Regions from separate parts of the Polaromonas sp. P1_E3 genome, predicted to be linked through region 1. Evidence: predicted binding sites of a transcription regulator. Region 1 holds the regulator's gene; the other holds the start of a gene.
The links. Region 1 encodes LexA, which represses DNA repair genes until DNA is damaged. Its sites were predicted from a motif close to ACTGTATNNNNATACAGT; they were not measured.

Region 1 (4,405 bases):
TGGCGCGGCCAAAGGTGGCCGAATCAAGGTTCCCTGCGGAATTTCTGCCTAGCCTGAGCGGCATCAGCAGCATGCCGCGGCTTGTGAATGCCGAAGAGCTGTTCGATGTGCAGCAACAGGCTGATTTCTTCCTGTCGCTCGGCCGGCCTGACAAAGCGGTGGATGTCCTGCGCCACCACATCATGGACAACGTGGAAACAAGCGCGCTGGTCTATCTCGACCTGTTTGACCTCTATCACAGCCTGGGACGCCGGGAGGATTACGACGCGCTGCGCACAGACTTCAACAAGATGTTCAATGCCAAGGTTCCGGCATTTGACGAATACGCGGCGGATACGCACGACCTGGAGTTTTATACGGAGGCTCTCTCGCGCATTGAGGCCCTCTGGCCAACGCCCAAGGTGCTCGACGTACTTGAAGAGTCCATTTTCCGCAAACCGGATTCGCGGGGTGAGGTCTTCAGCCTGGCCGCCTACCGCGAGCTCTTGCTTCTCCACTCGATCGCAAAAAGGATTGTCAGCCGGCCGCCCGGCGACGTCGAGGCACCGGCCAGGCCGTCGGACGCACCGTCGATTCCGACCATGCCGGATACGCTCCCAAGCGTTGGAGGCTTTGGCCCCACCAGCATCCAGCCGCTGTCAGCCCGGTTTCAGATTGTGGCGCCTCTGCCGTCTCCCGCCGCGGCAAGTGCAACAGACCCGACACAGCCTCCTGCGTCCCCCCGGCTTGGCCTTGATATTGATTTGAGTGTAGGTGAGGGTGAGGCGGGGGGCTTGGCCCCGTTTCCATCGATCGACGCGGGTGCTCGGCCGCCGCAAGCCGCTGCCAACAATCTCATCGAGTTTGACCTCGACTTTCCGGATTCCTCGGGGCCGACCCAGAAAACTTGAGAAAGTCTCCGCCTGGACTCGACGGGGCTCACCTTTTGCGAGCACCTTCCCGGGTTGGGTGCATCAGGTCAGCGCCTTACTTGCAAGGCACCCGGGTTGACGATATTGGTGGGCGTGCCCTTGATAAAGTTCACAACATTGTCAAACGCCGCGCCAAAGTACAGCTCATAGCTGTCCTGTTCAACATAGCCGATATGCGGCGTGCAAATGCAGTTTTCGAGACGGAGCAGTGCGTGGCCTTGCAGAATGGGCTCTGATTCAAACACATCAATGGCCGCCAGGCCGGGCCGTCCCCGATTGAGGGAGGCGATCAGGGCTTCTGGCTCGATCAGTTCCGCCCTCGAGGTATTCACCAGCAGAGAAGTGGTTTTCATGCGCGACAGATCTTCCAGCGTGACGATACCGCGCGTCTCCGCATTGAGCCGCAGGTGAAGGCTCAGTACATCGCTTTGCTCGAAGAATTCGGCTTTGCTGGCCGCGACTTCAAAGCCATCAGCCTGTGCCCGTTCAAGTGACGCATCACGACCCCAGATGACGACACGCATGCCGAACGCCCTGCCGTAACCAGCCACAATTTGCCCGATCTTTCCATAGCTCCATACCCCCAGGGTCTTGCCCTTGAGAACGGAACCGATACCGAAATTTGGGGGCATCGACGCTGATTTGAGGCCCGCCTGTTGCCAGGCGCCATGTTTCAGATGGGCGACATAGTGTGGAATGCGGCGCATGGCGGTCATCACCAGTGCCCAGGTCAACTCGGCCGGCGCTGTGGGAGACCCAATGCCTTCGGCAACCGCGATGCCGCGCTCAGTGCATGCCGAGACATCTACATGGCTTCCAACGCGGCCTGTCTGGGCAATCAGCTTGAGTTTGGGCAATTTTTCAATGACTTGCCTGTTGAGCTGGGTTCGCTCCCTGATCAGAACGATAACATCGGCGTCCTTAAGGCGGACGGACAACTGGCCGATGCCTTTGACCGTGTTGGTGTAGACCTTGGCGGGATAGGCCTCCAGTTTGGCCGCGCAGTTTAATTTCCGCACCGCGTCCTGGTAGTCGTCGAGGATCACAATATTCATGCCGATATTGTGCCTGCAAGATTTTTATTCTCTGCAGGYAGGGGCACTTCTACCTGCGGATTTGTATCCCAAGGAAACGTTCTGAAGATGCCGCAAGGCACGCCCGACCACCGCTTGAATCCAGGCGGAACGTGCAATACGCGCTACTACAGCGAAGTTTCCCGCTGGCTCATGCGCTCAAGTTCAGCGCATACATCTGCCATGCGGCCAGATATCACCATGCGGCCGGCACATGCGGGGCTGACATTGCAATCAAATTCGCGAACCACTCTCAGCCGACTGGGGCGAGGCGAATCGTCTGAACGTAGACCGGTGCCAATCCCATGGACAGACGGGCTGCGTGTTTCCGTGAAATTGTTGGGAGCAAACGGAAGCGCAAGCTGCCGAGATGACAACCTGGCGCCAGCTGGCGGTGGAAACTGGCCCACGCCAGCCATGTTCTGCGCCGGCAAAAACAATGACACCAGTGCCTGTATGGGAGCGAACAGGGCTGACGACATTGGTGAGTGTGAAAAACTGGTGATTCCCATGATGAACTCCTGTATGAGAGAGGTTTACATAGGCAGGATTGCAGGCTGCAATAGCCAGAAAGGCCTCGGCACCAGGGTGTTGGCCATCACACGGCCAAACGCCCGCCACCTGGTGCGCGGCCAGATAACTGGTTACATCAACATTGTGTTGCGAATGAGGCCGACAGCCAGGCCTTCGAGTTCGAATGGCTCGCCGGGCTCGACCACGATGGTTTTAAAGTCCGGATTTTCCGGCAGGAGCTCGATCAGGTGCTTGTTGCGACGAAAACGCTTGACGGTGACTTCATCACCGAGCCGGGCCACAACGATTTGTCCGTTTTTGGCTTCCCTGGACTGTTTGACGGCCAGCAGGTCGCCATCCATGATGCCGGCGTCCCGCATACTCATGCCGCGCACCTTGAGCAGATAGTCGGGTTGGCGCTGAAAAAGGCTGCTTTCGAAATAATAGGTTTGCTCGACATGTTCCTGCGCGAGAATCGGGCTGCCAGCAGCAACCCGCCCTACCAAAGGTAGGGCGAGCTGGGCCAGGCTTTGCAACGGCAGGGAAAACTGTTTGATTCTGGATTCGTTCAGGCTGCGAAGTGCGTCGTTTCGTAAACGTATGCCGCGCGAGGTGCCGCTGACCAGCTCGATGACGCCTTTGCGGGCCAATGCCTGCAAGTGCTCCTCGGCTGCATTGGCGGATCGAAAGCCCAGCTCGGCGGCAATTTCAGCGCGGGTCGGTGGAGCACCTGTGCGCGCAATGGCGCTCTGGATCAGTTCCAGAATTTGTTGCTGACGCGCAGTGAGCTTGGGCGCCTCAGAAGGAAAATGCGGAAAGTTATCGAGTGTGCTCATCACCGTTGCTCCTTGAATCACAACCCCGTCCGCTGGGTTCCTGCCGGTTGGCATCGGAACTTCAGCGTCACCGTAGCTGTTTTAATATCCAGTAGCTGTATTTTCATCCAGTTTTTAAAAGATTGCAAGTTTACGTTTTATGCATCCTCAAAATATCGTGATTCTTGGCACGGGCGGCACGATCGCCGGACAGGCCGCCAGCGCATCGGACAATATTGGCTATACGGCCGCACAAGTGGGTGTCGCACAGCTGGTTGCTGCGATTCCTTCTTTGGCGGCACTGGGACCTTTGGTGATCGAGCAGGTGGCGCAGGTCGACAGCAAGGACATGAGTTTCGATGTATGGGTGAAACTCGCCGGCCGGGTCAGCCATTTTCTGGCCCAGCCGGACGTGCAGGGCATTGTCATCACGCATGGAACGGACACGCTGGAAGAGACTGCATATTTTCTTCAGGCGGTATGCAGTCCCGATAAGCCTGTGGTGCTGACTTGTGCCATGCGTCCGGCTACGGCGCTGGTGCCTGACGGCCCGCAGAACATGCTGGATGCCATGGCGGTCGCGCGTCACGCCGGCGCAAAAGGTGTTGTCGCGGTGTGTGCCGGAACGATTCACAGTGCGCTGGACGTGCAGAAGGTTCATACCTACCGGGTGGATGCATTTGGTTCTGGTGATGCGGGGCCCATTGGCTACGTGGAAGAAGGATCGCTTAGATTAATGCGAAATTGGCCCCAAGCCCATACAGGGCGTGCGCAAGCAGCTATTGAAATGATAGCAGGCCAGGTGCCGCGGTGGCCACGCGTCGAGATTGTCATGAATCATGCGGGCGCCACCGGCGCGGTCGTGGAGGCTTTGGTGGCTCAGGGGGTCCAGGGGTTGGTGGTTGCTGCCACGGGCAACGGTACCCTGCACCATGCGCTTGAGGCGGCGTTGCTTGATGCCCAGGCTGCCGGGGTGCGTGTCGTGCGTGCGACAAGGTGCCCGAATGGCAGGGTTTTGCCGACACCGGGGGATGTGTTTTCCGATTCTCAGGGGCTGAGCCCTGTGAAGGCAAGGATCGCGGTGATGCTCGAG
Region 2 (3,125 bases), on a different contig from region 1:
GGCCCATCAGGCTGGCGAAGATGTAAACGCTCAAGGGGCTCAGCGGCGCGGCCAGGAACACCGCAATGACAACCGCGCGCGAGAGATAAATCGTCGCCAGGATCTTGCGCTTGGCAATTTTCTGGCCCAGCGAGCCTGCAATATAGGTGCCGAACACATTAAAGAGGCCGATCAGCGCCAGCGCATAGCTGGCCACCTGGGGGGACAGGCCCTTGTCCTTGAGGTAGCTGGGCATGTGAACGCCGATGAACACCACCTGGAAGCCGCAGACAAAGTAGCCCGCCATCAGCAACTGAAAGCTCGGGTACTTGAAAGCCTCGCGCAGTGCCTGAAGGATGGTTTGCTCGCGCTTGGCGGGCTGCCCACCGGCGAAACCGCCTTCACGCAGGCCGAGTGCCAGCGGCGCGATCAGCAGCACTGCGCCGCTCAGTACCAGCAAAGCCTCTTTCCAGCCCAGGCTGCTGATCAGGAAGCCCTCGGTCGGGACCATCAGGAACTGGCCAAACGAGCCTGCCGCGGCGGCCACGCCCATGGCCCAGGAGCGCTTGTCGGCCGAAATGTTGCGCCCAATCACGCCGTAAATCACGGCGTACGTGGTTCCAGCCTGCGCGGCGCCAATCAGCACGCCGGCCGTCAGGGTGAACAGGAAACCGGTGGGCGAAAGGGCCATGCCCACCAGGCCCAGCGCGTAAAGGAGGGCGCCGCCCACGATGACGCGGAAAGCGCCAAAGCGGTCGGCCGCCATGCCGGCAAAGATGCCGAACACGCCCCAGGACAGGTTTTGCACCGCCAGCGCAAAGGCAAAGGTTTCCCGCGTCCAGCCCTGCGCCTGGGTGATGGGCTGCAGCCACAGGCCAAAGCCGTGGCGTATGCCCATGGACAGCGTGACGATGGTGGCGCCGCAGATCAGCACCTGCAGCATGGAGAGTTTTTTGGTGTCGGTGGTCATGAACAGGGCCGCCAAGCGGCGAAAAAAAGAAAAGCCTGGAGCGCAAACGAGCTATCTGCCGACTGTAACGAAAATGGCAAAACGCTGCCCGTGCCGCACTTCATTCGCCACCTCAAATCAGGTTGGCTGTATGTTTATACAGTGACTTTGCCGGCGCCGACTACAATTGCGGCAATTCTTTCATCTGCCATGGCTGACAAACTACCCACCGAATATTCCGAAGGCTCGATCCGCGTGCTCAAGGGCCTGGAGCCCGTGAAGCAGCGCCCGGGCATGTACACGCGCACCGACAACCCCTTGCACATCATCCAGGAGGTGCTGGACAACTCCGCCGACGAGGCCCTGGCCGGCCACGGCAAGAAGATCAAGGTCACGCTGCATGCCGACGGCTCGGTCAGCGTGGATGACGACGGCCGCGGTGTTCCTTTCGGCCTGCACCCTGAAGAAAAGGTGCCGGTCATCGAGATCGTCTATACGCGGCTGCACGCCGGCGGCAAGTTCGACAAGGGCAAGGGTGGCGCCTACAGCTTCTCCGGTGGCCTGCACGGCGTAGGCGTGAGCGTCACGAATGCCTTGTCCAAACGGCTGGAAGTCACCTCCCACCGGGAAGGCACGGTTGCCAGGCTGGTGTTCTCCGGCGGAGATGTCATCGAGAAGCTGCACCTGCGAAAAATCGGCGAAGGCGACCGCAAGACGGGCACCACCGTTCGCGCCTGGCCCGATGCCAAATACTTCGAATCGGCCGCGCTGCCCATGGCCGAGCTCACCCACCTGCTGCGCAGCAAGGCCGTGCTCATGCCCGGCGTCACCGTGACGCTGACCAACGAGAAAACCAAAGACACCCAAACCTGGCTCTACAAGGGCGGTCTGCGCGACTACCTGATGCAGACCCTGACGGGCGACCCGGTGATCCCGATGTTCGAGGGCGAAGGCTTTGCCGACGCTTCGCACGAGAGTTTTGCCGAGGGCGAGGGCGCGCAGTGGTGCGTGGCCTTCACCGAAGAAGGCCAGCCGGTGCGCGAAAGTTACGTCAACCTGATTCCCACCAGCGCCGGGGGTACGCATGAAAGTGGCCTGCGCGACGGCCTCTTCAATGCCGTCAAGAACTTTGTCGACCTGCATTCGCTGCTGCCCAAGGGCGTGAAGCTCTTGCCGGAAGACGTTTTTGCCCGTGCCAGCTATGTCCTGAGCGCCAAGGTGCTCGATCCGCAGTTCCAGGGCCAGATCAAGGAACGACTCAATTCACGCGACGCGGTACGGCTGGTGTCCAGCTTTGTACGCCCGACGCTGGAGCTCTGGCTCAACCAGCACGTCGATTACGGCCGCAAACTGGCCGAACTGGCTATCAAGGCCGCGCAGACGCGGCAGAAAGCCGGCCAGAAGGTCGAAAAACGCAAGGGCTCCGGTGTGGCCGTGCTGCCCGGCAAGCTGACCGACTGCGAAAGCCGCGATCTGGCGCACAACGAGGTTTTTTTGGTCGAGGGCGATTCGGCCGGCGGCAGCGCCAAGATGGGCCGCGACAAGGAAAGCCAGGCCATCCTGCCGCTGCGCGGCAAGGTGCTCAACACCTGGGAAGTCGAGCGCGACCGCCTGTTTGCCAACACCGAAATCCATGACATCGCCGTCGCCATCGGGGTGGACCCGCATGGCCCCAATGACACGCCGGACCTGAGCGGCCTGCGCTACGGCAAGGTTTGCATCCTGAGCGACGCCGATGTGGACGGCTCGCACATCCAGGTGCTGCTTTTGACCCTCTTTTTCCGCCACTTCCCCAAATTGATCGAATCGGGTAATGTCTATGTGGCCCGGCCGCCGCTGTTCCGGGTGGACGCGCCAGCCCGCGGCAAAAAACCGGCATCCAAGGTATATGCCCTGGATGAGGGCGAGTTGACCGCCATATTGGACAAGTTGCGCAAAGATGGCGTAAAAGAGGGCGCCTGGAGCATCAGCCGCTTCAAGGGCCTGGGCGAGATGAATGCGGAACAATTATGGGAAACCACACTCAATCCTGATACCCGCCGCCTGTTGCCCGTGCAACTGGGCAACCAGGATTTTCTGCAAACCGAGACGCTCATCACCAAGCTGATGGGCAAAGGCGAAGCTGCGGCGCGCCGCGAACTGATGGAGCTGCACGGTGACGCCGTGGAAATAGATATTTGATGAATCTTTTTTTAAA

Region 2: AC1D0Z_RS17065 (DNA topoisomerase IV subunit B) is a predicted target of LexA. The motif match lies at 1,075-1,092, and genes of this name have one in related genera.

The regions. Positions count from the first base shown of each region.
Region 1 covers NZ_JBFUBD010000210.1:18-4,422, forward strand. The annotation lists partial or broken gene AC1D0Z_RS16045 (hypothetical protein) at 1-890, shown strand, start outside; gene AC1D0Z_RS16050 (D-2-hydroxyacid dehydrogenase family protein) at 959-1,966, opposite strand; gene lexA (transcriptional repressor LexA) at 2,629-3,333, opposite strand; gene AC1D0Z_RS16060 (asparaginase) at 3,473-4,405, shown strand, end outside.
Region 2 covers NZ_JBFUBD010000251.1:38-3,162, forward strand. The annotation lists partial or broken gene AC1D0Z_RS17060 (MFS transporter) at 1-949, opposite strand, end outside; gene AC1D0Z_RS17065 (DNA topoisomerase IV subunit B) at 1,139-3,109, shown strand; gene AC1D0Z_RS17070 (lytic transglycosylase domain-containing protein) at 3,109-3,125, shown strand, end outside.